Regions from separate parts of the Nocardiopsis sp. CNZ308 genome, predicted to be linked through region 2. Evidence: predicted binding sites of a transcription regulator. Region 2 holds the regulator's gene; the other holds the start of a gene.
The links. The regulator LexA, encoded in region 2, represses DNA repair genes until DNA is damaged. The targets are predictions, from matches to a motif close to TCGAACANNTGTTCGA.

Region 1 (15,239 bases), 130 kb from region 2:
GCCCGAGGAGGGAGCCGAGGCGCCCGCCGTCGAGGACCTGCCCCAGGAGCAGCGCGACGAGCTGGAGCGGATGATCGAGGAGGAGGACCTGTCCGCGGTGGAGGGCGTGTTCAACGACGGCGTCCTGCCCGAGGGCTTCACCGACCCCCGCGGCATGTCCAACGCCCTGCTCGTCTCGGGCGAGCACACCGCGAGCGGCAACCCCGTCGCCGTGATGGGCCCCCAGACCGGCTACTTCTCCCCGCAGCTGCTCATGCTCCAGGAACTCCAGGGGCCGGGTATCAGCGCGCGTGGCGCGTCCTTCGCGGGCGTCAGCTTCTACGTCCAGATGGGGCGCGGCGTCGACTACGCCTGGAGCGCCACCTCGGCGGGCCAGGACGTCACCGACACCTTCGCCGTCCAACTGTGCGAGACCGACGGGTCCGCGCCCACCACCGGGTCGCGCGCCTACGTGGACACCGCCGGAGACTGCGTGCCCTTCGAGGAGCTGAGCGTCACCAACGAGTGGTCGCCCACCATCGCCGACGGCACGCCGGCGGGCGGCTACATGCTGACCTCCCTGCGTTCGGAGTTCGGCCTGGTGCACTCCTTCGCGACCGTGGACGGCGAGCCCGTCGCGTTCACGACGCGGCGCTCCACCTACATGCGCGAGGTCGACTCCATCATCGGCTTCCAGCGCTTCAACGACCCCGGAGAGGTCACCTCGGCGCAGACCTTCACGGACGCGGCCGAGGACATCGGCTACGCCTTCAACTGGCACTACGTCGACGACGAGGACATCGCCTTCGTCAACTCCGGGGCCAACCCGGTCCGGACCGAGGGCACCAACCCCAACCTGCCCGTGGACGCCTACTCCGACGCGGGCTGGTCCGGCTGGGACCCCGCCACCAACGGCGCCGACTACCACCCGCAGGAGGACCACCCGCAGGCGGTCAACCCCGACTACATCGTCAACTGGAACAACAAGCCCGCCCAGGGCTACACCTCGGGCTGGGCCACCGGACCGGTGCACCGCGGCGACCTCATCGACGGCCGCGTCTCCGCGCTGGTCGCCGACGGGCACGAGTTCACCACCGCCAGCCTGACCCAGGTGATGATGGAGGCCGGGGTCGCCGACCTGCGCGCCCAGGAGGTCCTCCCCCTCCTGCTGGAGGTGATCGGCACCGAGGCCGTGGACGACCCCGAACTGGCCGCGGTCGTGGAGGAGCTGCGGCTCTGGCAGGAGTCCGGATCCCTGCGCCGCGAGCCCTTCCGCGACGCCGGGTACTACTCCCACGCCGACGCCGTCCGCACGCTGGACGCCTGGTGGCCGCTGCTGGTCCGGGCCCAGTTCGAACCGGGTCTGGGCGAGGACCTCTACACCCAGCTCACCAGGGCCGTGCAGACCGACGAGTCGCCCTCGGGCTCCATCGGAGGAGGCGAGCCCGGAAGCGTCAACCAGTCGCAGCCCCACCGGGGCTCGGCGTTCCAGTACGGCTGGTGGTCCTACGTGGACAAGGACCTGCGCACGGTGCTCGGACAGGAGGTGGAGGGCGGACTGGGTGAGGCCTACTGCGGTGGCGGCGACCCCGACGCCTGCCGTACGGTGCTGCTGGACACCCTGGCCCAGGCCGCGGACACCCCCGCGGCGGAGGTCTACCCCGGCGACGAGCACTGCGACCCGGGCGACCAGCTGTGCGCGGACACGGTGATCCACCAGGCGGTCGGCGGCATCAACATGTGGCCGATCGCGTGGCAGAACCGGCCCACGTACCAGCTCGTCTACCAGTTCTCCGGCGGACGGTAGGACGGGCGGAGCGGACGCGGCCCGCGGTGGCCCCGAGCGGGTGCCAGCGGGGGCCGCGTCCGTGTGTCACGGCAGGGGAACACTGGAGCCGGATCGCGTGCTTCGCCGGGTCCGTATGGGTAGCGTAAGGAATACCCGAACATGAGCGGGAGGGCCGCAGCAACATGGACGCCTGGTTGATCTGGCTCATCCTCGCCGTGGGCCTGGGGGTCGTCGAGGTCTTCACCCTCACGTTCGTACTCGGCCTCCTGGCGGTCGCGGCGCTGGTCGCCGCCCTCCTCGGCGCCATCGGCCTTCCGGTGGCCGCGCAGATCATCGGGTTCACCGCCACCGCGGCGGCCGGGATCTACCTCGTGCGGCCGATCATGCGGCGCCAGCTCAGGGGCGGCCCCGTCGTCAGGTCGGGCGCCCAGGCGCTCGTCGGACGCTCCGCGGTCGTCCTCCAGGAGGTCGGCGCCGACCGGGGCAGGATCAAGCTCTCCGGGGAGGAGTGGTCCGCGCGCTGCATCGACGAGGACCTCGTCATCCCGGTGGGCACACGCGTCGACGTCATGGAGATCGACGGGGCCACAGCCGTGGTCTACCCGCGCGAAGCACTGCCCTGAACCCCGACACAGCCACGTCCCCGACCTAGGCCAGGTGCCAGCACATGGAACCCACCATCGCCCTCATCATCCTCGCGGTCGTCGTCGTGGCCGTCGCCCTGTCGGCGATCCGCATCGTCCCACAGGCCAGGGCGTACAACATCGAGCGCTTCGGCCGCTACATCCGCACCCTGAACCCCGGCCTGAACTTCCTCATCCCGGGCGTGGACCGCGTCAACTCCAAGTTCGACCTGCGCGAGCAGGTGTTCACCTCGCGCCCGCAGCCCGTGATCACCGAGGACAACCTGGTCGTCAACATCGACACCGTGCTGTACTACCAGGTCACCGATCCCAGGGCCGCGGCCTACGAGGTCGCCAACTACATCCAGGCCATCGACCAGCTCACCGTCACCACGCTGCGCAACGTCATCGGCTCCATGGACCTGGAGAAGACCCTCACCTCCCGCGAGGAGATCAACACCCGCCTGCGCGGGGTCCTGGACGAGACCACCGGCAAGTGGGGCATCCGCGTCAACCGCGTGGAGATCAAGGCCATCGACCCGCCGCCCACCATCAAGGAGGCGATGGAGAAGCAGATGCGGGCCGACCGCGACAAGCGTGCGGCCATCCTCCACGCCGAGGGTGAGCGCCAGTCGCGCATCCTCAAGGCGGAGGGCGCCCGCCAGCAGGCCATCCTGGAGGCCCAGGGCGACCAGCAGGCGGCCATCCTGCGGGCCGACGGCGAGGCCAAGGCGATCGAGCGCGTGTTCCAGGCGGTGCACGCCAACAACGCCGACGCCAAGGTGCTCGCCTACAAGTACCTGGAGACCCTGCCGTCCCTGGCCGAGGGCGACGGCAACACCTTCTGGGTGATCCCGGGCGAGCTCACCGAGGCGGTCAAGAACGTCAGCCACGCCTTCGCGGGCAACGCCCCGACGGTTCCCTCCACGGAGAAGGAGGACGAGAAGGCCGAGCCCCGGGGACCCGCGCAGCTCACGGCGCCCGATCCCACCCGGTCCTCCTCGGCGCAGGCGGCCGTGGACGCGGCCGAGGCCGCCGAACGCGCGGTGGCCGACGCCCGCGACGACGTCCGGCGGGCCGGGTCGGCCCTCGGCGGCTCCCGGCCGCCCGGGCCGCGCGAGGAGGACTAGGGTCCGTCCGCGAGGACGGGGAGAGAGCGCACGGTCGCGTGCGAAGAACCGGATGACCGGTCCGTCCGTGAGGGCGGGGGAGAGGTGACACCTTCCCCCGCCCGCCTGTGCGCGGCCCGCGACCACCCGGCTCAGACCAGCAGGAGCTTGCCGGTGGTCCGGCGCGAGGCCAGGTCGCTCTGGGCCCGTCCCGCGTCGGACAGCGGGTAGCGTCCGCCGATCCGCACGTCCAGACGGCCCTCGCCCACCAGCGCGAACAGGTCGCCGGCGCGGCCCAGGAGCTCCTCGCGGTCGGCCACGAAGTAGGCCAGCGAGGGCCTGGTCAGGTACACCGAACCGGCGGAGTTGAGCCGCTGCGGGTCCACCGGGGCCACCTCTCCCGAGGACTGCCCGAACAGCGCCAGCACGCCGCGCGGGCGCAGCGACGCCAGGCTGGCGTCGAAGGTGTCCCGGCCGACCCCGTCGTAGACCGCGACCACCCCCTCGCCGCCGGTGAGGTCGCGCACCGCCTCGGCCACGGGGGTCTCGGTGTAGCGCACCACCTCGTCCGCGCCCGCCTCACGGGCGATGCGCTCCTTCTCCTCGGTGGACACGGTGCCGATGACGCGCGCGCCGCGCTCCTTGGCCAGCTGGGTGACCAGCAGGCCGGTGCCGCCCGCGGCCGCGTGCACCAGCACGGTGTCGCCCTCGGCCACCGGGTACACCGAGCGGACCAGGTAGTGGGCGGTCATGCCCTGGAGCAGCAGGGCGGCGGCCTGCTCGGCGGAGACCGCGTCGGGGACGGGGACGACCAGCGAGGCCTTGACCACGGCCCGTTCGGCGTACGCGCCGGGGGCCATCGCCCAGCCGACCCGCTGCCCCACGGACAGGTCGGTGACGCCCTCGCCGACGGCGGCCACCACGCCCGCGCCCTCCATCCCCGGGACGTAGGGGAGCGGGACGTCGTACAGGCCGCTGCGCTGGTAGATGTCGATGAAGTTGACCCCGCGGGCCTCGACGTCGATCAGGACCTCCCCGGGACCGGGCGCCGGGTCGTCCCTCTCGGCCAGCCGCAGCACCTCGGGCCCGCCGTTCTCCTCGATCACGATGGCACGCATGGGTCCACTGCTCCTTCCGGGTCGGTTCCCGGCATCATGTCAGCTCGGATCCGGAAGAGGCCACGGAGGGCTGGCCGACTGGTCCTCCTCGAGGATCTCGTGGACCGAGAAGGCGGTGTACAGCACGCCCAGGAAGTCGTTGCCCGGTCCGGAGCGGGTGACGATGCCGACCCTGCGGCGGTCCTCCACGGCCTCGGCGTCGTCGGGGAGTGGCTCCTCGTCCACAGCGGTCACGGCGTGCTCCCCGTTGACCCACAGGGAGATCTCCATGACCTCGTCGCCCTCCCCGTCCTCCTGCAGGGCGCAGGAGAGGGTGACGGTGTTGGTGGGGATGTCCTCGTGGTCGAACCCGAGGGGATCGCGCTCCTCGTAGCCGTACTCCTCGCGCACCGCATCGTCGAAGAGGGGCTGGGGGGTGTATCCGGCGACGTCGGTGGTCTCGCCGAGGGTGATGTCGCCCTCGCCCTCGTGCATCCGGCGGATCTCCGCGCGCTGGCCGTCGTAGCGCAGCAGCCCCTCGTACTGGCTCCGGTACTCCTCGCCGTCGTTGTCCCAGCAGCGCACGCCGAACGTCGCCTGTTCCGGGCCCTGGACCACGTACGCGGTGGTGCTCACCAGGACGTCGTCCGGCAGGACCTCCTCGCGGTCCAGCGATACGACCTCGCCCCGGCTGGGGCTGTCCTCGGGGTCGAGCTGGAGCAGGACGCCCCTGCGCTCGGCCCAGTAGCCGTCGGAGTCCTCGTGCTCGTAGGTCCTGCTGACCCAGCCCGGATCGGTGGTGAAATCGGTGTTGTAGACGGAGACGGTGTTCTCCGGGATCTCCGGGCCCCCGTTGAGCAGGACCGCCGTGCCCGCCGCGGCCACCAGCACGACCGCGCCCGCGGCCGCGCCGACCACCACCAGGCGCCTGCGCCCGCGCGGGGAGCCGCCGGACCGTCCGGGAGGCAGGCCCGCCCCGCCGGGGCCGCCCGGTCCGGAGGGGTTTCCCGGGCCTCCGGGGCCGGAGTAGGCGTTGAAGGCGGGCTGGCCCTGGGACGAGGCCGCGTAACCGCCGTGCGCCTGGTGCGTCCAGGGGGCCTGACCGCCGGAGCTGGCGTAGTGGCCGGGGACCTGCTGGCCGTGGACCGGAGGCTGGCCCTGGGACGGGTACCCGCCGAGCCCCCTGCCCGGCTGCGGGCCCGGGGGCTGCGGACCCGGGCCGCCGTGGTGCCGCTCCACGCCGGGCTGCTGAACCACGTGGGGCTGTCCCGGGCGCTGGACGCGGGTGGGCGGCGCGTACGGGCTGTACTGCGCGGCCTGCGTGTGGAGGGGCTGGCCGCCGTCCGGGAGCGCGGCGCCCTGCTGCGGCCCGCTGTCCGGGTGCCGCGCGTCCACCTGCTGCGGTCCGCTCGGCGTCTGGTGCGCCGCGGGCCCGCTCTCCTGGGCCCCGGTGTCCTGGGGCGGCTGCCCCGGGACCGGGGAACTGCTCGGCGGGGCCCACGAGGTGCTGATCGTGCGCTCCACCTCGGCCTCCTGCGGGTCCTCCTGGCCGGTCAGCCGCGCCAGGAGCTGCTTGGAGGTGGGCCGGTTGGCCGGGTTCTTGTCCAGCGCCGCGTTGACCAGGTCGTACAGGTCCGGGTCCAGGCCGTCCAGGCGCGGCGGCGCCGAGGAGATGTTGTGCAGGACGGCGGGCACCGTGGCGGCGTCGAAGGGGGCGGTGCCGGTACCGGCGAAGGCCACCAGGCAGCCCCACGCGAAGATGTCGGCGGCCGCGGTGGCCCGCTCGCCCAGGATCAGCTCCGGAGCCATGTACGAGGGGGTGCCCATGAGCTGGCTGGAGCGGGTGACCGCGTCCGCCGCCTCGTCCAGGGCGCGGGCGATGCCGAAGTCGATGACCTTCGGGCCGACCGGGGAGAGCAGTACGTTCGCGGGCTTGAGGTCGCGGTGGACCACGCCGGAGCCGTGGATGGCGGTGAGCGCCGCGGCCACGCCCATGGCCAGGCCCTCCAGGGTGCCGCCCGTCATCGGGCCGTCCGCCCGGACCGCCTCGTCCAGGTTCGGGCCCGGCACGTACTCGGAGACGATGAAGAGGGGATCGCCCTCCAGGCGGGCGCCGATCACCCCCGCGGTGGAGAAGCGGGCCACGCGGCGCGCGGACTCGACCTCGCGTGCGAAGCGCAGCCGGAAGGACTCGTCGTCAGCCAGGTCGGGGTGGATGAGTTTGACTGCGACGGGTCGGTCGGAGGCGTCCCTGGCGAGGTAGACGGTGCCCATGCCGCCCCGGCCGAGACGGCTCACGATGCGGTAACCGTCGAGTTCGCGCGGGTCCCCCGCGCGCAGGGTTTTGCCGCTCTGGTGCCCGTTCGACGTCACAGTTGGGGGTCCTCGTATGAATCGTGGAGTTCGCGCTCACAGCGTACCGATGCCGTCACGCTGGTGTGCTCTGGACTGACTGTGCCCTCGGCTTCCGCGGACGCGGTGCCCGGGTCCGGGGGCGGGGTGTTCGAAAGCGGCGCGCGGACGCGCCGTGTCAGTCGTGGGGATGCCCCTCGCGCCGAAACGGTTCCCCGGAGGCACCGGTTTTCGCTAGGATTAGAACACACGTTCGAACACCTGGCCGCGTCTTCCCCACGGATGGGTGTCCCGGTGGCGTGTGCCGGGACTGACAGGAGGCGGATGATGCTGAGGGGAAGTGTCGTGGGACGGTACTACGGGGCGGAGGTGACCGTCGTGGAGGACGAGGGGCGCCCGGCCCGGTTCGTGTGGAACGGCAGGGTGTACGGAGTGCGCAGGATCCTCGAACACTGGGTCACGCTGCGCATGGACTGGACGCCGGCGCGTGAGTCCCAGGCGCCCGAGCGCAGGCACTGGCGGGTGGAGGCGGGCACGGCCCAGTCCCAGGGGGTGTACGAACTGCGCCACGACACGGCCACCGGAAGGTGGCTGCTCTCCCGCGTGTGGGGGTAGGGCGCGCTCGGGGGCGGCCCCCGGACCGCTCGCCGTTCACCCCACCGGACCCCGGCTGACGCCGCCCGCCCCGCGCCCGCCCGCCTCCCTCTCCGCCGACCCCCGGTGGCGCCGCGCACGCGGTACCCGCTCGGACGGTATCCGTTCGCGCGGCAGGCGCCGGACACCCCCGGTACGACCGGTGTGACCGGGGCGCTGCCCGACGCGGCTGGGGAGCACGGTGCGGACGGGGCGCGCCGGTCAGCCCAGGTCGCCGGGGAGCAGGCTGTACACCGCCAGGTCGGCGCGGCCCTCGTGCAGCGGCATCGCGCTGCGTTCGACGCCCTCCAGGCTGAAACCCGACCGCTCCGCGACCCGGCGCGACCCGGTGTTGCCGGTGGCGGCCTTGATCTCCACCCGCTGGAAGCCCTGGTCCAACGCCCAGCGGGAGACGGCCACGGCGGCCTCCGTCGCGTACCCGCGGCCGCGGCCCCACGGCGAGACCCAGTACCCGACCTCGGTGTTCATCGACGCCCACACGACACGCACCAGGCCCACCGAGCCCACGAGCCGCTTGGACTCCCGCTCGACCATGGCCCACTGCTGTCCCTCACCGCTGGTGCGCAGGGCGGGGGCCACCTCACAGCACCACCGCTCGGCCTCCTCCCGGGTGTAGGGCACCCCGGGAAGGGGGAGGGGGAGCCAGCGCTGGAGTTCGGCGTCGGTGCAGGACGCGTGCACGTCGTCGACGTCGCCCTCGACGAACGGGCGCAGCCGCAGGCGCTCGGTCTCCAGGATCACTGACGGCAGCATCGGTCTGTCTTGTGCGATGGTCACGCCTCTCCCCTCGGGTCGGAGTGCGCTCACGATACGCGCAGAGCCCGAGTGCCGCACCCGGGTTTTCCCACAAGCCCCGAGGGGCGGATGGTACCGCCCCGACCAGGGAGTACCCGTCGGCGCGGCCGTGGACCGCGTGCGGACCGCGGCTCCGGCGGGCACCCCCGTCCGCCGTTCCTAGGCCAGGCCCGCGATGACGCGCTGGCGGACCGCGCTGTCGAACACCTCGGAGAAGGCGTTGCCCGGGCACTCGGTCTCCAGCCAGTCGCGGTGCCGGGAGATCGCGTCGCCCGGCGTGACCACGCCCGTGCCAGGGTTGACGTACTCGATCTGTCCGGCCGGGTCCACGCCGGTCACCGCGCACAGCACGCGCAGCACGTCGACCAGGGAGTCCTGCGCCGCCCGCGTGGGCAGCTCGTCGGTGAAGTCCCCGAGCAGGCACACGCCCACGTTGCCCTGGTTGAACCCGTAGGCGTGCCCCGCGGTCACCGACTCGGCCCGCCCCGGCCGCGGGATCCCGGAGAAGACCGGCACGCCGTCCTCGCCCGAGTGGCGGCCCTCGTAGACCACCCCGTCGGGGTCGATGAGCACGTGGTAGCCGATGTCCCCCCACAGCTGCTGCACCGCGTGCAGGTAGTACACCGCCCGCACGTCCGCCGCGTGGTCGTCCCCGGTCGGCATCGCGGTGTGGTGCACGGTCAGCGCCTGCACGGGGTGGAACTCCGCCTCCCACAGGTCGTCGCCCTGGTCGTCGAAGCGCCAGGACTCGTCGGCGCCCCAGCCCGCGCGGGTGCGGAACGGGACGCTGATCCGGCCGCGCGGCGTGCCGGAGGCCTCCGCGGACAGCGACGCCTGTGCGGGGCCGCCGAAGCGCAGCCCCTCCCCGTCGCGCAGGTTCACGGCCGCGGTCTCCCCCCTCGAACGCGTCTCGTAACCGGTGGCGCCCTCGGGCGCGCGCACCAGCGCGGCCGCGACCGGGTCCCGGTCGTCGCGGCCCCCGGTGTGCAGGTGCACCGGGTTCCACGAGCCCAGGCCGCCGGCGGTCTCGAAGCGGACCGCCGCGTCGGCCTCTCCGGGGTCACCGGTGACGGCCACCATGTCGAAGCGCAGGCCGGGGCGGACGAGTCCGTGTGAGGTGGAGGACTCCGCCAGCACGCGGGGGACGATGCGGTCGCCGCCGGTGTCGGCCTGCGCGGGGCGGGCGGAGGGGAGCGCGGTGCCCAGCGCGGTCAGTCCCGCGGCGGCGGTGGCACCGGCCAGGAGGGTACGCCTTCGCATCGTGTGTCCGTTCTCTCGGATCGGGCGGGGGGAGGGCCCTGAGGATGGGAACGCGCACACCCTGACACAGGGCCGTGAGCCGCGCCACCAACGGCACGTCCGAATATGTGGCGAAGGCACCCCCTGTTATCAGGAAGGGCTGGTGATGCCGTATGGTGCGATGTTTTTCCTGCGAAGAAAGGAACATACGGGGTGGGGGAGTACATGGGCGCGGGCCACGACCTGCGCCACCACGGTGACGCCGAGGTCGGCGGCGGACTGCTCGACCTGGCCGTCAACGTGCGGGGCCGGACGCCGCCCGCCTGGCTGGGGCGGCTCCTCGCCGACTCGCTGACCGGTCTGGGCGCCTACCCCGACCCCTCCCGCGCGCGGGAGGCGGTCGCCCGGCGCCACGGACGGGAGACGGGCGAGGTCCTGCTCACCGCCGGGGCGGCCGAGGCCTTCGTCCTCCTGGCTCGGACCCTGAACCCCCGGCGGGCGGTCGTCGTGCACCCCCAGTTCACCGAGCCCGAGGCCGCCCTGCGCGCCGCCGGGCACGCCGTGGACCGGGTACTGCTGGAACCGGACTTCACGCTCGACCCCAGGCTGGTCCCCGAGGACGCCGACCTGGTCGTGGTGGGCAACCCGACCAATCCGACCTCCGTGCTCCACCCCGCAGCGGCCCTGGCCGGGCTGGCCCGCCCCGGACGCGTACTGGTCGTCGACGAGGCCTTCGCCGACTGCGTTCCCGGCGAAACGGAGTCGCTGGCCTCCCGCGGGGACCTGCCGGGCCTGGTGGTGGTGCGCAGCCTCACCAAGACCTGGTCCCTCGCCGGGCTGCGCGCCGGGTACCTGCTCGCCGAACCCGACCTGGTGGCCAGGTTCTCCGGGGCACAGCCCCTGTGGTCGGTGTCCACGCCCGCCCTGGTCGCGATGGAGGCGTGCTGCAGGCCGGAGGCCCTCGCCGAGGCCGACGCCTGGGCGAGGTCCCTGACCGAGCACCGCGACGACCTCGCCGCGGGCCTGCGGAACCTGGGCCTGCGGGTGGTCCCGGGAGCGCGGGCCTCGTTCCTGCTGGTCGCGGACCCGGAGGCGGACCGGTTGCGGGCCCGCCTCCGCGAAGGGGGGATCGCCGTCCGGCGCGGTGACACCTTTCCCGGCCTCGGCCCGGAGTGGTTCCGGGTGGCGGTCCGCGAACCCGCCGTCCACCGGGTCCTGACGGACGCGCTGGGGGAGTTGCTCGCCCGGTGAGGCGCGTCCGCGTACGGGGCCGTGCGCGCGGACGGCCGCCGGAGCCAGGGCGCGCCCCCGGGGCTCCCGGCCGTCGCGCCGTCTGGATCGAGCCCGTTGCCGGGGCCAGAGCACGCCCACGGGGTTCCCGGCCTCGGCCCTGTTTCCCGCGTCTGGCCTGTTCCCGGAGCCAGCGCGCGCCCGCTCGGTCTCTGGCACAGTTGGTGATGACCCGGGAGCTCCGGCGGCCGGGTCGGTACCGGCCGCCCCGGGTCCGCAGGACCCGTGCGGGCGGCACGGAAGCGGCGGACTACGCTTACCGGTCTATGCCGGACCAGGCGGAGACGGGCCCGTCACAACACCTCTTGCGTGGAGCGATCATGACCAGAGACGACCGCGAGGACGCCCGGCGCGGCGAGGAGGGCGGAGCCGAGCCGTCCCGCTGGAAGGGTGGCAGACCCTCCTCGGGAGCCGGTCCCCGCCTCGGCGGCCTGTTCGACGGGCTCCCCGAGAGCGGGCGCGGCGCCCGGGCCCAACCTCCGCGCGGCTCCTCGGGCACGGCCAACCCGTTCCGGCAGCGGCCCCGGCCCCCCGCACCGGCCGACCCCGCGCCACGGGTCCCCTCCGCCCCGGTCTCGCCCTACGGCGCGCTTCCCCTGGACATCCCCCCGGCCCCGCGACCGGAGGCCGAGCCGGCGGTCGAGTTCGCAGTGGACGCGCCGTCGCCGACCGGGTCGCCGCACCGGCCCGACGTCATTCCCTCCCACGGCGGCGAGCGCCCCACCGGGACCGATGCGGCCAGCCCGGGAGCCGTGCCGAGTCCGGTTCCCGAGAGCCCCGAGAGCCCCGAGAGCCCCGAGAGCCCAGTGGGCCCGGAGCGGATCGTTCCCTCCGCCGAGTCCGAACATCCGGCGGGGCCCAGCGGTCCGGCCGATCCGGAGCCCCCGGCTGAGCAGGAGCCCCCCGCCGAGCCGAAGCCCTCGACGGCGCTCGCGGACGCGGCCGCGCTCGCGAGGTCGGCGGTGCTCGCGAAGGCGGCGCGCCCGCAGGAGGCGGCCCCCGCCCATCCGTCCACGCCCGCGCACGGCACGACGACCGCCCGAGCCGCCGCACCCGCCCGCCCGGTCACGCCCGTACGTCCGGCCGTACCCGTCCGTCCGGCGGCGCCCGCACGCCCGGGCGCCCCCGCCCAACCGCCGGCGCCCCCGCGCCCCGCCGAACCCGTGCACACCGCGGCGTCCGCGCTCCCCGCCGAGCCCCCGAACACCGAGGTGCCCGCCCGCCCGGACACGTCCGCACCCCCTGCGGCTTCCGCCCGCCCGGCTGCTCCCACCCGTCCGGCGGCACCCGCACGCCCGGCCGCGCACCCCGCCCGAACCGTCCGCCCGCCCGGGGCCACCGCCGACCTGGAGGAGGCGGGGACCGGGGACGCCGGAGCACCGACCACAGACCACGGACGCGCGGACCAGCACTCCGCGACCACCGAGCCGGAGCAGAGCATGCACGCACACGAACCAGCCGAGCCCCTGCCCAGGCCCACCGGGCCCCCTGTCCAGTCCGCCCCCGAGCCCGCGGCCGCGTCCACCGCCCAGGCTCCCGAGCGGGCCGGCAACGGCTCCGTCCACGCCTACGGCGAGGCCGAGCGCGCCGCCGTCTACCGGGCCATCCGCGAACGCCGCGACGTCCGGACGGGCTTTCTGCCCGACCCCGTGCCCCACGACGTGCTCATCCGCGTCCTGGAGGCCGCCCACCAGGCCCCCAGCGTCGGCGACTCCCAGCCCTGGGACTTCCTGGTCGTCGAGGACCCCGGCCTGCGCGCCCGCGTGGGCGACCTCGCCGCGGCCGAGCGCGAGGACCACGCCCACGCGCCGCCGGGCGTCCGCGCCCGCGCCTTCGCCGGACTCAAGGCCGAGGCGGTCCTCGACGCGCCCCTGAACATCGCCGTCACCGTCGACCCCACACGGGGAGGACGGCACGCCCGGGGCCGCCACGCCCGTCCCCTGAGCGCCGACCACGCCGCGGCGCTCGCCGTGGAGAACCTCTGGATCGCCGCGCGCGCCGAGGGCCTGGGCGTCGGCTGGCTCACCTTCGTCGACGAGCGCGACGTCGCGCGCGCCCTCGAACTCCCCGCCCACCTGGACGTGGCCGCCTACCTGTGCGTCGGCTACGTGGAGGAGTTCCCCGCCGAGTCCGAGCTCAGCCTCTCCGGCTGGGCCAGGGAGCGCCCCCTGTCCTGGGCGGTGCACCACGACCGCTACGGCCGCCGCGGTCTGCCCGGCCGGGAACCCACGAGCCTGCTGGAGGAGACCATCACCGCCGTCGGAGCGCTGGACACCCGCGCGATGGAGGAGGCCAGGGACCGCCAGGACCGGATGACCAAGCCGCCCGGCTCCCTCGGCTTCCTGGAGGAGGTCTCGGTCCAGCTGGCCGGGATCTTCGGGCAGTGCCCGCCGCCGATCCCCGACCCGGCCGCCGTCGCCGTGTTCGCGGGCGACCACGGCGTGCACGCCCAGGGGGTGACCCACTGGCCCCAGGAGGTCACCGCCCAGATGGTGCACAACTTCCTGGAGGGCGGCGCCGTCGTCAACGCCTTCGCCGCCCAGGTCGGCGCCGAGGTCACCGTCGTGGACGTCGGCGTGGCCGCGGACCTGCCCCGTGCCCCCGGCCTGCTGGCCCGCAAGGTCGCGCGCGGCACCGCCGACCTCACCCAGGGGCCCGCGCTCACCCGCGAGCAGACCCTCCAGGCACTGGAGTGCGGCATCGAGGTCGCCCGCGACCTGGTCTCCGCGGGCAACCGCTGCCTGGTCACCGGCGACATGGGCATCGCCAACACCACCCCGGCCGCCGCCCTGGTGTGCGCCTTCACCGGAGCCGACCCCGCGCACGCCACCGGACGGGGCACCGGTGTGGACGACGCCGTGTACGCCCACAAGGTCGACGTGGTGCGCCGCGCCCTGGCCGCGCACCCCGTCGACCCGGCCGACCCCATCGGCACCCTGGCCGCCCTGGGCGGCCTGGAGCACGCCGCCCTGGCGGGGTTCGTGCTCGGCGGCGCGGCCCTGCGCGTTCCGGTGCTGCTGGACGGGGTCATCGCCGGATCGGCCGCCCTGGCCGCCGCCGCGATCTCCCCGGAGGCCCTCAGCGCCTGCTTCGCCGGGCACCGCTCCAGCGAGCCCGGGCACAGCCTGGCCCTGGAGCACCTGGGCCTGCGCCCCCTGGTCGACCTGGAGATGCGCCTGGGCGAGGGCTCCGGGGCGCTGCTGGCGCTGCCGCTGCTCCAGAGCGCGGCGCGCGTCCTGCACGACGTCGCCACCTTCGACGACGCGGGCGTCTCCACCGCCTCCTGACCTGGAGCGGCCCACCGCCCCCCGCCCGCGCCGGCCCCCGGTGCGGGCGGGCTCACACCCCCGACGCGGGACCCGTTTACACCCGCGTAATACCTCTTTGACAAGGTACTTTTGGAGCAATCGCCGAACTATCGCCGGCGGCTGGCGGTCCTCCTCCGCCAGCACCCCGCCGTCGTCGCCGGGGACCGGCACGGACGACCGAAGGGGCGCGACACATGACCTATCTCCTTGGTTTGCGCATGCGGGGACGCGACGTCCTCGTCGTCGGAGGGGGCAGGGTCGCCCAGCGGCGCGTCCCCGTGCTCATCGAGGCCGGGGCCCGCGTCACCCTCGTCTCCCCCGAGGCCTCGGCGGCCCTGGAGGACCTCGCCTCGGCCGGGCGCCTCACCTGGCACCGGCGCCCCTACGCCCCCGGCGACGTCGCGGGCCCGGACGCCCCCGCCCACTGGCTCGTGCACGCCGCTACCGACGACCCCCGCGTCAACGCCGCCGTCGCCGAGGAGGCCGAGAACGCCCGCGTGTGGTGCGTGCGCGCCGACGACCGCCACGCCTCCTCCGCCTGGACCCCCGCCAGCGGCAGCGCGGCCGGGGTCACCGTGGGCGTCGTCGCCTCCGGAGACCCCCGCCGCTCGGCCGGACTGCGCGACGCCGTCGTCGACGGCCTCGCCGACGGCACCCTCGACGCCCGCCGCGGACGCGAGCGCCTGCGCGGCGTCGCGCTCGTGGGAGGAGGCCCCGGCGACCCCGGCCTGATCACGGTGCGGGGACAGCAGCTCCTCTCCCAGGCCGACGTGGTGGTGGTCGACCGGCTCGCCCCCACCTCCCTCCTGGACCGCCTGCCCGCCGACGTCGAGATCGTCGACGCCGCCAAGATCCCCTACGGCCGGTCCATGACCCAGGAGGAGATCAACGCGACCCTGGTCGACCGCGCCGGACGCGGGAAGTTCGTGGTGCGGCTCAAGGGCGGGGACTCCTTCCTCTTCGGCCGCGGCGGCGAGGAGGCCGCCGCCTGCGCCGCCGCGGGG
Region 2 (15,239 bases):
GGCGTCGCGCAGGGCACGGATCTTGTGCTCCTCGCGGGCCTTGGTCTCGACGAAGTCCTCGATGTCGGGGTGGTCGACGTCCAGTACGACCATCTTGGCGGCCCGGCGGGTGGCGCCGCCGGACTTGATGGTCCCGGCCGAGGCGTCGGCGCCGCGCATGAAGGAGACGGGCCCCGAGGCGGTCCCGCCGGAGGAGAGCAGTTCCTTGCTGGAGCGGATGCGCGACAGGTTCACACCCGCGCCGGACCCGCCCTTGAAGATGATCCCCTCCTCCTTGTACCAGTCCAGGATCGACTCCATGGTGTCGTCCACGGACAGGATGAAACACGCACTGACCTGGGCTTTTGAACTCGTGCCGACGTTGAACCACACCGGGGAGTTGAAGCTGAACAGCTGGTGGGCGAGGGCGTGCTTGAGCTCGTGGTCGAAGACCTCGGCGTCCTCGGCGGAGGCGAAGTAGCCGTGCTCGCGGCCGGTCTCGGTGTAGACGCCGACGACGCGGTCGATGAGCTGTTTGAGGCTCCACTCGCGCTCGGGGGTGCCCACCGCGCCGCGGAAGTACTTGCTCGTCACGATCTGGGTGGCGTTCATCGACCAGGAGGAGGGGAACTCCACCCCGCGCTGCTCGAAGTTGACCGTGCCGTCGCGCCAGTTGGTCATGACGACGTCGCGGCGCTCCCACTCCAGGGAGTCGTAGGGGTGCGTGCCCGGGGTGGTGAAGACGCGCCTCACCTTGATCCCCTTGCGGTTGCCCTTGCTCCTGCGTCCGGCCGGACCGCTGGCGGTCTCCGTCATCGCCGGGTCTCCCCTCACTCGTGGGCACGGTCACCGACCGTGCCCGGCGTCCTTGTCCCGGGGGTGGTGTGGTCCCGTACGCGGTCGGGGTGCGGCCGCGAGGGGCGCTAGCCCGTGGCGGCGCCGCTCCGGCCGCCGGCCCCGGCGCCCCCGTCGGTCTCGGCCTCGCGGTCCTGGCGCAGGCTGGCGATCTCGGCCTCGAAGTCGGAGAGGCTCTCGAAGCCTCGGTAGACGCTGGCGAAGTGCAGGTAGGCGACCTCGTCCAAGTCGCGCATCGGCCCCAGGATGGCCAGGCCGATCTCGTGGGCCGGCACCTCGGCCAGGCCGCGGCCGCGGATCTCCTCCTCGACCTGCTGGCCGAGTTTGGCCAGGGCGTCCTCGGAGACGGGGCGGCCCTGGCAGGCCCGGCGCACCCCGGCGATGATCTTGGTCCTGCTGAAGGGCTCGGTGACCCCCGAGCGCTTGGCCACCATCAGCAGGACGGTCTCCTGGGTGGTGAACCTGCGCTCGCAGACAGGGCAGGACCGGCGGCGTCGGATGGCCGCGCCGTCGTCGGTGGACCTGCTGTCGATCACCCGGGTGTCCGGATGGCGGCAGAACGGACAGTGCACCCTGGTTCACCTGCTTCTCTCACCGAACGACAACGCCTAGGTACCACTAAACCACAACTTCTGGGCAATTGCCCCTGTCGCCACACCAGATGTTGTGGTCGAACCTAGACTTCTTCCCGACCCGCCGCAACCCTGGCACGGGCGTGTCACGGACACGGCCGAAGGGCCGCGCGGCATCGCGGTCCGCGGCGACGGGGTGGGGCGGGGAGGTCGGCGCGGGCGGATCGCTGCGGGGGGCGGCCCGGCACCGCGCTCAAGGATAGCGTCGCCGACCGGAGCCCCCGCGCCCCGGTGGCGGGCGTCGGAAGCCCGGCGCCGCGGGGATTTCGGTCGAGCCCACGCCCCGGGATAAGACCCCCGTGCCTGGCCGGAACCGCTGTCACGGACACGCGTTCGCGCATTCCGGGGACAACAGCGCGTGAACGCGTGTACACACGTAAGTGCAGGCCGGAAATTGTCCGCGAATACGCGCGACGGCAATTGTCCCCAGCCTCGAACGCTTGTTTGATATCACCGTGTGCAACGACTAAAGTTGACCTTGATTTCACACCGGTTTCGCCATCACGTGGACCCCCAGGTCGGCACGGTCGCGGACCGGGGGTGGCCAGTCACACAAGCAGGCCCTGACCGAACCGAATGCCGAGGAGGCCCGGCCGTGCCGGAGGAGAATCCCGGAACCGCAGACACCGCCACCGTTCTCGCACCAGCGGAGAACACGGGCGGGTCCACGCCCGAAGCCCCCAAACTCACCGCGCGCCAGCAGAGCGTGCTGAACTGCATCCAGCGCTATGTCCGGGAGCGGGGTTTCCCCCCGTCGATAAGGGAAATCGGGGAAGCGGTCGGCCTGTCCAGCCCGTCCAGCGTGGCGCACCAGCTCAAGGTCCTCCAGCGCAAGGGTTACCTGCACCGCGACCAGAACCGGCCGCGCGCGGTGGAGCTGCGCACGCCCGGGCGCGCATCGGGGCGGACCCTGGTGCCCGAGGACATCGACCTCTCGCGCGCCGCCGCCGTGCCGCTGGTCGGCCGGATCGCCGCCGGTGGTCCGATCCTGGCCGAGGAGTCGGTGGAGGACGTGCTCGCCCTGCCGCGCCAGCTGGTGGGTGAGGGGCGCCTGTTCATGCTCACCGTGGTCGGCGACTCGATGACCGACGCCGCCATCACCGACGGTGACATGGTGGTGGTGCGCCAGCAGCAGGACGCCAACAACGGCGACATCGTTGCGGCGCTGCTCGACGAGGAGGCGACAGTCAAGGTACTGCGCCGCGAGGAGGGCGGCCACGTGTGGCTGATGCCGCGCAACGAGGCCTACGAGCCGATCAACGGCGACGACGCCACCATCCTCGGCAAGGTGGTCGCGGTCATGCGCCGCGTCTGAAGCGCCCGCGTACCCGCGTCTCCGGTCCCTCTCCCCTCGGAGGGATCGGGGGCGCTTCCCCCTGTGGACGGCGCGGGGCCGACGGGCGCGGGCCGCTAGGCTGAGAAGGTGTTCACACGTGCCTCCTCCCCCGCCGCCCGCTGGCGCACCGCACTGCTCGGTGCGGCGAGCGCCGTCCTGTTGACCGCCTCCTGCGCCCCCGCCGACGACCGGGCCGCCGAGGCGCCGGGGGCCGGCGGCGTCGAGCGCGAGGTGGCCTTCGAGGGCGGCGGGCACGAGGTGTCCGGCACCTTCCGGATGCCCCAGGACGTCTCCGGCACCGTTCCGGGCGCGCTCATCATCTCCGGCAGCGGTCCCACCGACCGCGACGGCAACAGCTCCGTGCGCCCCAACGCCGACACCAACCAGAACCTGTCCCGGGTGCTCGCCGGGGTCGGGGTGGCCTCGCTGCGCTACGACAAGTACGGCAGCGGTCCGGACTTCGAGACGCCGGGTCCCGGAGAAATCACACCCGTGGACCCCGTGGTCTTCGACGAGCAGGTCGCGGCCGCCTACGAGGAACTCGTCGCCCAGCCCGAGGTGGACCCCGGGCGGGTGGTCGTCGTCGGGCACAGCGAGGGCGCCCTGTACGCGCTGCGCGCCCACGAGCTCATCGGTGCGGAGCACCCCTCCCCCGCACTCGTACTCGCCGCGCCTCCCGGTACGCGCTACCTCGACCTGATCGACCGCCAGCTCACCGAGCAGATGCGTACCGTCGAGGCCTCGGGCCAGATCGAGGAGGGGCAGGTGGTCCAGCTGCTCTCCGACGCCCGCGCCGGACGGGCCGCGATCAGGTCCGGGCGTTCGCTCGGCGACGTGGAGATGCCCAGCGGGGGCGTGTTCGGTGTCTACACCCCGGTCAACGAGGACTTCCTGGCCTACATGGACGCCTTCGACCCCGTCGACCTGGCGGAGGACCTGCCCGGGGGCACCCCGGTGCTGGTGCTGTGGGGGGAGCAGGACGCGCAGGTCTCCCGGCAGGACGTGGACCGGCTGATGACCGGTCTGGACGGCGCGCGACGGGTGGACGTCCCCGACACCGACCACATCTTCCGCCGCTACCGGGACGAGCCCGGGGCCACGGTCCTGGACGAACAGCGCCCCTTCGCCGAGGAGGTCGCGCCCGCCCTGGAGGAGTTCCTGGGCGCGGCCTGGTAGCCGCGCCGGGACCTCACTCGGGGATGGAGTCCGGCAGCGCCTCGGTCACGGACAGCGCGAACTCCCCGGCGCCCGCGACCGTGCGCTCCCGGTCGCCCGGGTTCTGCGCGTCGTAGCTGGCCGCCAGGCTGTAACAGGTCTCCAGGTACAGGTTGGACACCCGGGCGCCGACGCAGGCGACCGTGTACGGGTCCTCCTGGACCCAGGCGACCGCCTCCTCGCCGACGCCTTCCAGCTCCTGCGCGTCGTACTGGGAGGTGGTGGTGCGCAGGTTGTCGGCGGCCGTCGTGACGCCGCCCGGGTCGGGGGCTGCCACGGCCACCAGCGTCGCGGTGGCAGGAACCTGTGCGCCGGGGCCGCCGGGGGTCGCCCACCGGCACTGCCAGCCGGAGCCGAACGCCTCCTGCGGGCCGCCGACCGGTTCCTCGACCTCCAACTCGTGGTCGGGCACCAGTTCGTCCAGCGTCCCGGTCTCGGCGACGGAGCACTCGGGCGCCGCCCCGAAGGCGCTCGCCTCCGGGGTGTCGCGCGCCACCACGTACCAGATCGCCCCGGCGGCGAGTACGACCAGCACCAGGGCGGCGGCGACCACGGCGACGGTGGCGCAGCCCCGGCTCTGCGGTTGGACGGAGGCCACCACCTCGGGCGCGGGCTGCTGGAGGTGGGGCTGCTGCCACGGGGATCCCGGGGGCGGCGGATACTGCCCCTGCGGGGCCGGATGGGGGTGGTAGGCCTGTTGTTGCCCGTGGGGTTGTGGTGCCTGAGACGGCGGAGGCTGTTGGTGCCCTTGCGACTGTGGCGGGTGTGATTCCAAGGGACCCTGCTGCCCCTGCGGCTGCTCATGCGTTTGCGGCGTCTGTGGCTGCTCGGATTCACGCTGGCCGTGCGACTGCTGCGGTTGCGGAGGCTGGTGGGTTTCCTGGGGCTGCTCGGGATCCCTCGGGTCGGGGTGCTGGTCGCTCACAGGGCCTCTCCGAGCTGCACGGCGAACTCCACTGCCAGGTCCCGGGCCTCGCCGAAGTCGACCGGCTCGGTGCCGGAGGTCCCGGCGTAGGACACCCGCACCAGCAGGTTGTCGGTGGGAAAGGCCAGTTCGGCGGTACCCGGAGTCTGGCCGCGCCACACCCGGCCCTCCCCTGTGGGCAGTTCCACGGCCTCGCCGCGCACCGGCGCCAGGGCGCTGTAGGCCTCCCTCGCCCGCTGGGCGCCGGTGACCGGTTCCTCCCCCGTGGTGTCGGTGAAACGGGCGGACAGGTCCAGCCGGAGCACACCCTGCGGCCCCTCGGTCAGACCGGCGGAGGACCACGAGCACATGGTGCTGTCGCCGTCCGCCAGGGGACCCCGCTCGGAGGACTCCAGGACCGCGCCGGGCACCAGGCCGGTGACGAGCGCGTCCGAGACCACCGCGCACCCGGGCGCCGCGGCGTGGGCGTCACCGCCCCCGGGCACGCCCGGATCGTCCCCGGACAGCCACAGCCCGCCGCCGATCGCCACCGCGGACAGCACCACCGTGCCCGCGCCGATCACGGCCACCCGCGCGAGGGGACCCACCCGGCCACCGCCTCCCTGTCGGTCACCGAGCCGACCGCACACGGGCGGCGGCCGCTGCGCGCGGCCGCCGCCCCTCGTGTGCCCGGTCAGCCGACGACGATGTTCACCAGCTTGGGCGCGCGCACGACCACCTTGCGGATCTGCTTGTCGCCGATGAAGCCCTGTGCCTTCTCCGAGGCCAGGGCCAGCCGCTCCAGCTCCGCCGGGTCGATGTCGGGCGCCACGGACAGCTTGTCACGGACCTTGCTCTGCACCTGCACCACGCAGGTCACGGACTCCTGCACCAGCAGGGCCGGGTCGACCTCGGGCCAGTTGCCGACGGCGACGCTGCCGCTGCGGCCGAGCTTCTCCCAACCCTCCTCGGCCACGTAGGGCGCGAACAGGGACAGGGAGACGGCCACGGCCTCGGCGGCCTCGCGGACCGCCGGGTCGGCGGCGCCGGGGCCGGAGTCGATGGCCTTGCGGACGGCCGAGACCAGTTCCATGGTGCGGGCGATGGCCACGTTGAACCGGCGGGACTCGACCAGGGCGGTGATCTGGTCGACGGTGCGGTGCGTGGTCCGGCGCAGGTCGGTGTCGCCCTTGGCGGGGTCGGTTCCCGGCGCGCTGGCCGCGCCCGCCTCGCTCATCACCCGGTAGGCGCGGTTGAGGAACTTCTGCGCGGCGACGACGGAGACGTCGGCCCAGTCCACGTCCTCCTCGGGCGGGGAGGCGAAGAGCATGGTCAGCCGGACCGCGTCCACGCCGTAGGCGTCGATCTCCTTGCCCAGGTCCACGCCGTTGCCCAGGGACTTGGACATGGCGCGGCCCTGGTTGATGACCTGGCCCTGGTTGGTCAGGCGGCGGAAGGGCTCGGTGAAGGACACCATGCCCATGTCGTACAGGACCTTGGTGAAGAACCGGGCGTACATCAGGTGGAGCGTGGCGTGCTCCTTGCCGCCGATGTAGTGGTCCACCGGCCCCCACTTCTCCACCGCCTCGGTGTCGAAGGGGGCGGTGTCCAGGCGCGGCGAGCAGTAGCGCAGGAAGTACCAGGACGAGTCCACGAAGGTGTCCATGGTGTCGGTGTCGCGCTCGGCGGGGCCGCCGCAGGAGGGGCAGTCGACGTTGACCCACTCGGTGGCCGCGGCCAGGGGCGAGACGCCCTTGGGGGCCAGCTCGGCGCCCTTGAGTTCGGGCAGGGTCACGGGCAGCTGCTCGTCGGGGACGGGCACCTCGCCGCAGGAGGGGCAGTGGATGATCGGGATGGGGGTGCCCCAGTAGCGCTGGCGGGACAGCAGCCAGTCGCGCAGGCGGTAGTTGATCGTGCCCTGTCCGGTGCCGCGCTCGGCCAGGATCTCGATGATGCGCTCGATGGCCTCGGTCTTGGCCAGGCCGTCCAGCGGACCGGAGTCGCGCAGGACGCCCTCCCCCGCGGTGGCCGTGCCCGTCTCGACGGGGTCGGGCTCGCCGGTCTCCACCACGACCCGGACCGGCAGGTCGAAGGCCAGGGCGAAGTCCAGGTCGCGCTGGTCGTGCGCGGGAACGGCCATGATGGCGCCGTGGCCGTAGTCGGCCAGGACGTAGTCGGCCGCCCACACGGGCATGCGCTCGCCGTTGACGGGGTTGATCGCGTAGCGGCCCAGGAACACGCCGGTCTTGGGGCGCTCGGTGGCCTGGCGCTCGATGTCGGAGAGCTTGGCGACGTCGGCGCGGTAGGCGTCGAAGGCCTCGCGCTGTTCGGGCGCGCACAGCTCGTCGGCCAGGTCGGCGTCGGCGGCCACGACGAAGAAGGTGGCCCCGTAGAGGGTGTCGGGCCGGGTGGTGAAAACGGTGACGGGCTCGTCGCGGCCCTCGATGGCGAAGTGGACGTCGGCTCCGGTGGAGCGGCCGATCCAGTTGCGCTGCATGGCCAGGATCTCGTCCGGCCAGCGGCCGCCGTCGAGCTGGTCCATGTCGTCCAGCAGGCGCTGGGCGTAGTCGGTGATGCGGAAGTACCACTGGTTGAGGCTGCGCCGCACGACGTCGGCTCCGCAGCGCTCGCACCTGCCCTGCACGACCTGCTCGTTGGCCAGCACGGTCTGGTCCTGGGGGCACCAGTTGACGTGGCCGTCCTTGCGGTAGGCCAGTCCGCGCTCGAAGAAGCGGGTGAACAGCCACTGGTTCCAGCGGTAGTACTCGGGGTCGCTGGTGTGCAGGCGGCGCGACCAGTCCACGCTGATGCCGTAGCGCCGGAACGAGGCCGCCTGGGTCTCGATGTTGGCGTAGGTCCACTCGGCGGGGTGGGAGTTGTTCTTGATGGCCGCGTTCTCGGCGGGCAGGCCGAAGGAGTCCCAGCCGACGGGGTGCAGGACGTTGTCGCCGCGCTGGAGGCGGTAGCGGCTGATGACGTCGCCGATGGCGTAGGCCTCCGCGTGGCCCATGTGCAGGTCGCCGGAGGGGTAGGCGAACATGTCGACGATGTAGGAGCGCGGGCGGGTGTCCCCGGGGTCCTCGTCGGCCTGGAACGGAAGCTCAGCGGCCCAGCGCGCCTGCCACTTGTCCTGGAGGGCACGGGCGTCGTAGGTGTCGCCCGTCGTCTGGTCGCCGTCTGCCGCTGTCATCGCCACGTGTTCCTTAGCCGGTTCGGGGTGTACAGCACTCAGGTTAGCGGTTGGCGGGTCGGGGCGCGGACGGGTTCCGCGCAGCCCCGCGCGGGTGCGCCCGGGGGCTGCGGCCGGGGCCCGGAGCCGAAGACGCCCTCCCCCCGCCCCGCGCGGGGCGGGCCCGGCGCCACCGCCTCCCCCCGCTCGGTCACGGGGTCGCGGAGAGCGTGGAGGAAGATCGGTGAGATTACGGACTCCTGACCCCTCCACACCGACCAGCCGGTTTGTTACTCTGCCGTCAAAGTGGCGCAGAACACGCGACACGGGTCACATCATCCCGAATCGTCGCGCATCCACTGGACCCATCTGGCTGCGGGAGGCCCCCATGCTCAACCTGTCCGTGCTCCTGGAGGACGGCGCCCGGTCGGCTCCGGAGAAGGAGTGCCTGGTCTTCGGCGACCTGCGCCTGAACTACGCGATCACCAACATGATCGCCAACCAGGTGGCCAACCTGCTGGTCGCGCGCGGAATCAGGCCGGGGGACCGGATCGCGCTGGCCAGTCCGAACGTGCCCTACTTCCCCTTCGTGTACTTCGGCGCCCTCAAGGCGGGCGCGGTGATCGTGCCGCTGAACGTGCTGCTGACCCCGCGCGAGATCGCCTACCACCTGGAGGACTCCGGGGCCAGAGCCCTCTTCGCCTTCACCGGCACGCCGGAGCTCCCGCTGGGCGAGCGGGCCTTCGAGGCCTTCGGCCAGGTGGACTCCTGCGAGTTCTACGTGGACCTGCCCGCCTCCCCGGGTGCCACGGAGTCGACCATCGACGGAGCCGAGACCTTCTGGAAGGCGCTGGAGGGCCAGCCCGGCGAGTTCGAGACGGTGCAGGCCAGCTCCGACGACACCGCGGTCATCATCTACACCAGCGGCACCACCGGCAAGCCCAAGGGCGCCGAGCTGAGCCACCACAACCTGCTGCTGAACGCGGTCGGCTCGTCCAGACTGGTCGAGCCCCACCCCGACGGCCGCGACGTCGCCCTCGTGGTCCTGCCGCTGTTCCACATCTTCGGCCAGACGGTCATGCTCAACGCGGCCCTGTACCGGCACGGCACGATGGTCCTCATGCCGCGCTTCGACGGCGCCGAGGCGCTCAGGCTCATGGAGAAGGAGGGCGTCACCGCCTTCGCGGGCGTGCCCACCATGTACTGGGGACTGCTGGGCGCGGTCCAGGCCGCCGAGCCGGGAACCTACGACCTGGAGAAGATCGCGGGCAACGTGGTGGACGCGGTCTCCGGCGGCGCCGCCCTGCCCGGCCAGCTCGCCGAGGACTTCACCAAGACCTTCGGCGTGGGCATCAAGGAGGGCTACGGCCTGTCCGAGACCTCCCCGGTGGTGTCGTTCAACAACCCCAAGGTCAAGGCCAAGACCGGCTCCATCGGGCAGCCGGTGTGGGGTGTGGAGATGAAGCTCATCGACCCCGAGTGGAACGAGGCGGAGGAGGAGGGCGAGATCGCGGTGCGCGGGCACTGCGTGATGAAGGGGTACCACAACCGCCCCGAGGTCAACGCGGAGGTGATCCGCGACGGCTGGTTCCGCACCGGGGACATCGCCCGCCGCGACGAGGAGGGCTTCTACTTCATCGTCGACCGGTCCAAGGACATGATCATCCGCGGCGGCTACAACGTCTACCCGCGCGAGGTCGAGGAGGTCCTGATGACCCACGAGGCGGTCAGCCTGGCCGCGGTCGTGGGCGTGCCCCACGACACCCACGGTGAGGAGGTCAAGGCGTTCGTGATCCCCAAGGAGGGCGCCGAGGTCACCGCCGAGGGGCTCGTCGCGTGGGCCAAGGAGCGCCTGGCCGGGTACAAGTACCCGCGCGAGGTGGAGTTCCGCACCGAGCTGCCGATGACCTCCACCGGCAAGATCCTCAAGCGCGAGCTGCGCGGCTGACCTCCCGCGCGGCGGGGTCGGTCCCGTTTCCCGGGGACCGGCCCCGCCCTCATCCCTTGACGGCTCCCTGGACGAGCCCGGAGACCAGGAAGCGCTGCACGAGGACGAAGAAGACCATGACCGGGATGGTGATGAGCGTGGAGGCGGCCATCACGTGCCCCCAGTCGTTGGCGTACTGGCCGAAGAACTGGCGCAGGCCGACCGCCACCGTGTAGTTCTCGCTCTGGGTCATGAAGGTCAGCGCCAGCACGAACTCGTTCCACGCCACGATGAACGAGAAGATGGCCGTGGCCACCAGGCCGGGCGCCACCAGCGGGAACAGCACCCGCCAGAACATCTGGCCCCAGGAGGCCCCGTCGATGTAGGCGGCCTCCTCCACCTCCACGGGCACGGCGGCCACGAAGCCGCGCATCATCCACACCGCCAGCGGCAGGGACAGCGCCACGTAGACCACTCCCAGGCCGAGCATGGTGTTGAGCAGCTGGAGGTCGCGCACCTGGAGGAAGAGCGGGATGACCAGCGCCTCCAGCGGCACCATCTGCACGATGAGGACCATCACCAGCACCGCGGTGCGGAAGCGGAACCGGAAGCGGGCCACCGCCACGGCGGCCAGCAGCGACAGCACGCACGCTCCGGCCACGGTGATGCAGGCGACCGTGAGCGAGTTGAGCATGTACTGGCCGAACCTGGCCTCGGTGAGCACGTAGACGAAGTTGTCCAGGGACAGCCCGGCGGGCAGCAGCGCCCCGGCCCCCGAGGTGGCCCGGTCCGAGAACGCGCTGATGAGCATGAAGTAGACGGGGAAGAGCGTGAACAGCAGCAGGACGGCCACTCCGGCGGACTTGGCCAGGAACCGTCCCGTCCTGCGGACCTCGCCCCTGCGGCGGGCGTCGCGGACGCGGCCCTCCCAGTCGGTGTCGGCGGCGGATGCCTCTGTGCGCGTGACCACGGGCGTTCCTTCCTCAGCGGTGACCGGGACGAATCCGGTTGTTCCGGGCTCGGAGGGGGCCGTTAGACTCCTGCACTGTCCGGGGCGGGACGCCCTTCGCGCCCCGGCGGAGGAGGAGTGATGGCCGTGTCGACAGGGTCGCCGGAGACGGTGGCGTAGCACCGTGCGCGATTCTGCCGGGCCCTCCCCCACCGAGGTCGTCATCAGCTGGATCCCCCACGACGCGCGCTTCCGGGACCGCGCCGTCCGGCACGCCCTGCGCGACCCCAGCGGACGGCTGCTGCACGCCTACGTCGAGAACCTGGTCAACCGCGACAACGACGACGGGCGTCCGCTGGGCGAGTACGACCTGCGGACCATGGGCGCGGTGCGCGAGGACCTGGACCGGCGCTCGCTGGCCTCGGTCGACTGGCGCCGCGTGCGCGACAAGCTCGTGGCGGGGGTCCACGGTCCCGCCCGCTGAGCGGGCCGCGGGGGCCGCCGCGCTCATCGGAGCTCGTCCTCTCGGAAGAGCGCGCGCAGGTAGAACACGGTGATCACCAGGAGCAGCAGGGTGAGCAGCACGGCGATGGCCGAGCCCAGGCCGTAGTCGTTGTGGCCGAAGGAGCGCACGTAGGACCACACGCCGAGGTTGAGCATCTCCGAACCGCCCACGTCGCCGCCGGGCATGAGGTAGATCTGCGCGAACACCTTGAAGTCCCAGATGGTGGAGAGCACGGTGACCACGGCGAACACCGGGCGCAGCACCGGGAAGGTGACGTGCCAGAAGCGCTTCCAGGCGCCCGCGCCGTCGATGCGGGCCGCCTCGTGCAGTTCCGCGGGAACCGTGAGCAGTCCGGCCAGGACCGTGACCGCCACGAACGGGAAGCCCCCGTGCACCACGTTGAGCGTGACGATGGCGTAGAAGAACAGCCGGTCGGCGAACCAGTTGTGCCCGGAGGGCTCCAGCAGGCCCAGGGAGGCCAGGGCCTGGGAGACGACGCCGCTGTCGACGTCGAAGATCCAGATCCACACGTAGGTTCCGCTGACCGCGGGCATGGCCCAGGCGACCATGATGCAGGAGACCACGATGATCCGGGGCACCGGGCGCAGCGTGGCCAGCAGCAGCGCCACCAGCGTGCCCACGACGATGGTGGTGACCACCGCGACCACGGCGAAGACCACCGTGTTGAGCAGGGCGACCCGCCACAGGTAGGGGTCGGTGAGCAGGGCGGCGTAGTTGGCGAGCCCGATGAAGTCGGACTCGCCCGAGACGAGGTTGCGCAGCTGGTACTCGCGGAAGGACAGCCACACGATCCGGGCGAGCGGGAGCAACAGCAGCAGTCCGATGACCGTCAGCGCGGGGGCGAGCAGCACCCAGGGCAGGAGCGCCCTGCGGCCGCGGTGGCCCAGGAGCGGCGCCCGCCGCGGCCGGGGCCGTCGCGAGGACGGCGCGGCGGAGCTGCGGACCTTGGGCCCCGGCTCACTGTCGGCGGTGCCCAACCCGACCGGTGTTCGCACGTGTCTACCCCCCGTTGAGGATGCGCTCGATCTCGTCGGCCGCGTTCTCGGTGGCCTCGTCCACGGTGGCCTCGCCGTTGAGGATGTCCTGCTGCATGCCGACCAGGACCTTCTCGGCCTCGACCTGGGTCCAGGCGGGGGTGACGGGCACGCCCCGGCTGGCCTCGTTGAGCTGGACGGCGAAGGGCTCCAGGATGGGGTCGGCGGAGGCGGAGAAGGTGTCGACCCGGTCGACCACGCCCGGGAAGAAGCCGGTCTCCTCGGACCAGCGCATGCCGAACTCCTCACCGGTCAGGTGCTGGACGTACTGCCAGGCGGCCTCCTCCTGGCCGGTGCCCTCGAAGACCGACAGCAGCGAGCCGCCCGCGAAGGAGGGCATGTACCCGCCGTCCTGGCCGGGCAGGGTGAAGGAGCCCAGCCTGCCCTCCAGGTTGGGGTTGGCCTCCAGGATGGCCTTGGGGTTGGCGCTGCCGAGGATGGCCATGGCGGCCTCCTCCTCCGCGACGGCCTCCATGACGGCGATCTCGTTCCAGTTGACGGCGCCGGTGGTGGAGGTGCCGTCCTCCAGGGCCAGGCCGGTGAAGAACCCGATCCCGGCGCGGGCCTCCTCGCTGTCGATCTCCGAGACCCAGGTGCCGTCGGACTGCTCGACGGCGATCTCCCCGCCGCCGCCCCAGATCCACGGCATGACCGAGTACTGGGCGTCTCCGGGGACGGGGAAGGCGATCATGTCCTCCTCGGCCTCGGACAGGGCCAGGGCGGTCTCGCGCAGCTCCTCCCAGTTCTCGGGGACCTCCAGGCCGTGCTCCTCGAAGACGTCGGTGCGGTAGACGACGGAGCGGATGGAGGCGTACCAGGGGACGCCGTAGACGCCCTCGTCGAGCTGGCCCATCTCCATCAGGCCGGGGATGTACTGGGAGGCGTCGATGTCGTAGCCGGACAGGTCGTGCAGGGCTCCGGCGTCGGCGAAACCGGGGGTGAAGGTGTTGCCGAGCTCGGCGACGTCGGGCATGGTGCCGCCCGCGATGGCGGTGGAGATCTTGTTCTGGGCGTCCTGCCACGGCACGAACTCGACGTTCACCTCGATGCCGGTCTCCTCGGTGAAGGCGGCGTTGGCCTCCTCGAAGAACCCCGTCTCGTCGGGGTTGGTGCCCTGCATGATCCAGACCAGGAGGCCGTCGGAGTCGGAGGCCCCGCCTCCTCCGCCCCCGCACGCCGTCGCGGCCAGGACCAGCGCCGCGACGGCGGCGGGGAGCGGAACGTACTTGTGGGTTCTTCTGCGGGCCATCGGCACGCCTCCCGTTCCTTTCGAGGGTCCCCTCAGGGTTGGTAGGAAACCTACGTAAAGAACCGCGTCGAGTGAAGTAAACCACTACCTTTTGTGTCTGAGCCGTTAGGAGGCTGGACATATCCGGAGTGTCGCGGCCGGTACGGCGTGTCGCACGAGTCCCTTTCGACCCGTTTGTCCCTTTGCTGTGTGCCCTTACTCGGAAAGTCCGGTGACCTGGCGCAGGATGGACAGGAGTTCGGCGCGCTTGTACACGGCCAGGCCGATGGCCGCGCCGAAGGCGGCGAGCATGTGCACGTAGACCATGGGGTCGCCCCGGGTGAAGCGCTCCGCGGCCTCCTCCTCACCGACCGAGTGGGCCTCCCAGGCGGTGGAGACGGCGAACTCCAGTTCGGGCGGGAGCATCTCGGCGACCATGCGGGCGACGGCCTCGCGGGAGTCGGCGGGCTTCCACACCACGCCGGTCTGCTGCACTCGGCGGCCGAGGAAGGCGGCGATGACCTTGAGCTCGGACGTGACGGCCTCGACGTCGTCGGCGGCGCGCGGGACGACCTCGTCGAGCTCCTGCCTGTTGCGGTCGGCGTAGGCCTCGATCAGGTCGATCGCGGTCCGCTTGACGTGGTCGGGCGCGTCGGGCGCGGGCGTGGTCCCGTCGGTGCTGCCGTCGGAGGATGAGGACACGTCGTGGTCCCTTCTGGTGGGTGTGCGGCCGGGGTGTGCCGGGCTGGGGCCCGCCGCTCGCGCGGCGGGGTGTGCGTCCGCCGGACACGCCCCGGGTCCATGATGCCGCGAAGCGGACCCGACCGACCCCTGACAGGCCGAAGGTCCTCCCCCGGCGAACACGGAGGGGGGAGGACCTTCGGCGCGCCCGTGCGGGCGGCGCCCCGTGCGGCGGTCCGCGGCGGCGGGCGGGGCGGCGGGTCAGAACCAGGGGCGCAGCGGCACGTGCGCCTCGGTGCCGTCCAGCTTGACGCCGAGGATCTGGTGCAGCTGCACCACGTCGCGTTCGAAGCCGAGCACGCACCCGGCCATGTAGAGCCGCCAGACCCGGGCGGTGCCCGCACCGACCTCGGCGACCGCCTCGTCCCAGTTGCGGTCCAGGTTGGCGCCCCAGTGGCGCAGGGTCAGGGCGTAGTGCTCGCGCAGGTTCTCCTGGTGGCGGATCTCGAACCCGGCGTCGTTCATGGCGGTCTGGATCCGGCCGGGGCCCTCCAGCTCCCCGTCGGGGAAGACGTAGCGGTTGATGACGCCCCTGCGGTTCAGGGACGGCAGGTCGTTGCGCGGCCGGGTGATGCAGTGGTTGAGCAGACGCCCCCCGGGCACGAGCTTGTCGTTGAGCGAGGCGAAGTAGGAGGGCAGGTTGTCCGCCCCCACGTGCTCGGTCAGGCCGATGGAGCTGATCCGGTCGTAGCTGCCGTCGGGGACGTCGCGGTAGTCCATGTGGCGGACCTCGGCCAGCCCGGA

Region 1: a site for LexA is predicted at 7,191-7,206, ahead of EV372_RS03355 (DUF6504 family protein). Genes of this name have one in related genera too.

Annotation. Positions count from the first base shown of each region.
Region 1 covers NZ_SHKJ01000001.1:778,217-793,455, reverse strand. Annotated here, with positions in the region: gene EV372_RS03380 (penicillin acylase family protein) at 1-1,786, shown strand, start outside; gene EV372_RS03375 (NfeD family protein) at 1,951-2,391, shown strand; gene EV372_RS03370 (SPFH domain-containing protein) at 2,436-3,521, shown strand; gene EV372_RS03365 (quinone oxidoreductase family protein) at 3,653-4,618, opposite strand; gene EV372_RS03360 (serine/threonine protein kinase) at 4,658-6,970, opposite strand; gene EV372_RS03355 (DUF6504 family protein) at 7,274-7,564, shown strand; gene EV372_RS03350 (GNAT family N-acetyltransferase) at 7,805-8,356, opposite strand; gene EV372_RS03345 (N-acetylmuramoyl-L-alanine amidase) at 8,558-9,658, opposite strand; gene cobC (Rv2231c family histidinol phosphate aminotransferase CobC) at 9,863-10,888, shown strand; gene cobT (nicotinate-nucleotide--dimethylbenzimidazole phosphoribosyltransferase) at 11,248-14,214, shown strand; gene cobA (uroporphyrinogen-III C-methyltransferase) at 14,430-15,239, shown strand, end outside.
Region 2 covers NZ_SHKJ01000001.1:650,354-665,592, forward strand. Annotated here, with positions in the region: gene EV372_RS02795 (vitamin B12-dependent ribonucleotide reductase) at 1-795, opposite strand, end outside; gene nrdR (transcriptional regulator NrdR) at 903-1,406, opposite strand; gene lexA (transcriptional repressor LexA) at 2,062-2,781, shown strand; gene EV372_RS02810 (alpha/beta hydrolase family protein) at 2,890-3,978, shown strand; gene EV372_RS02815 (hypothetical protein) at 3,992-4,618, opposite strand; gene EV372_RS02820 (hypothetical protein) at 4,939-5,529, opposite strand; gene leuS (leucine--tRNA ligase) at 5,616-8,111, opposite strand; gene EV372_RS02830 (long-chain-fatty-acid--CoA ligase) at 8,479-10,038, shown strand; gene EV372_RS02835 (carbohydrate ABC transporter permease) at 10,088-10,987, opposite strand; gene EV372_RS02840 (hypothetical protein) at 11,151-11,450, shown strand; gene EV372_RS02845 (carbohydrate ABC transporter permease) at 11,474-12,379, opposite strand; gene EV372_RS02850 (sugar ABC transporter substrate-binding protein) at 12,492-13,775, opposite strand; gene EV372_RS02855 (hypothetical protein) at 13,971-14,456, opposite strand; gene EV372_RS02860 (SAM-dependent methyltransferase) at 14,697-15,239, opposite strand, start outside.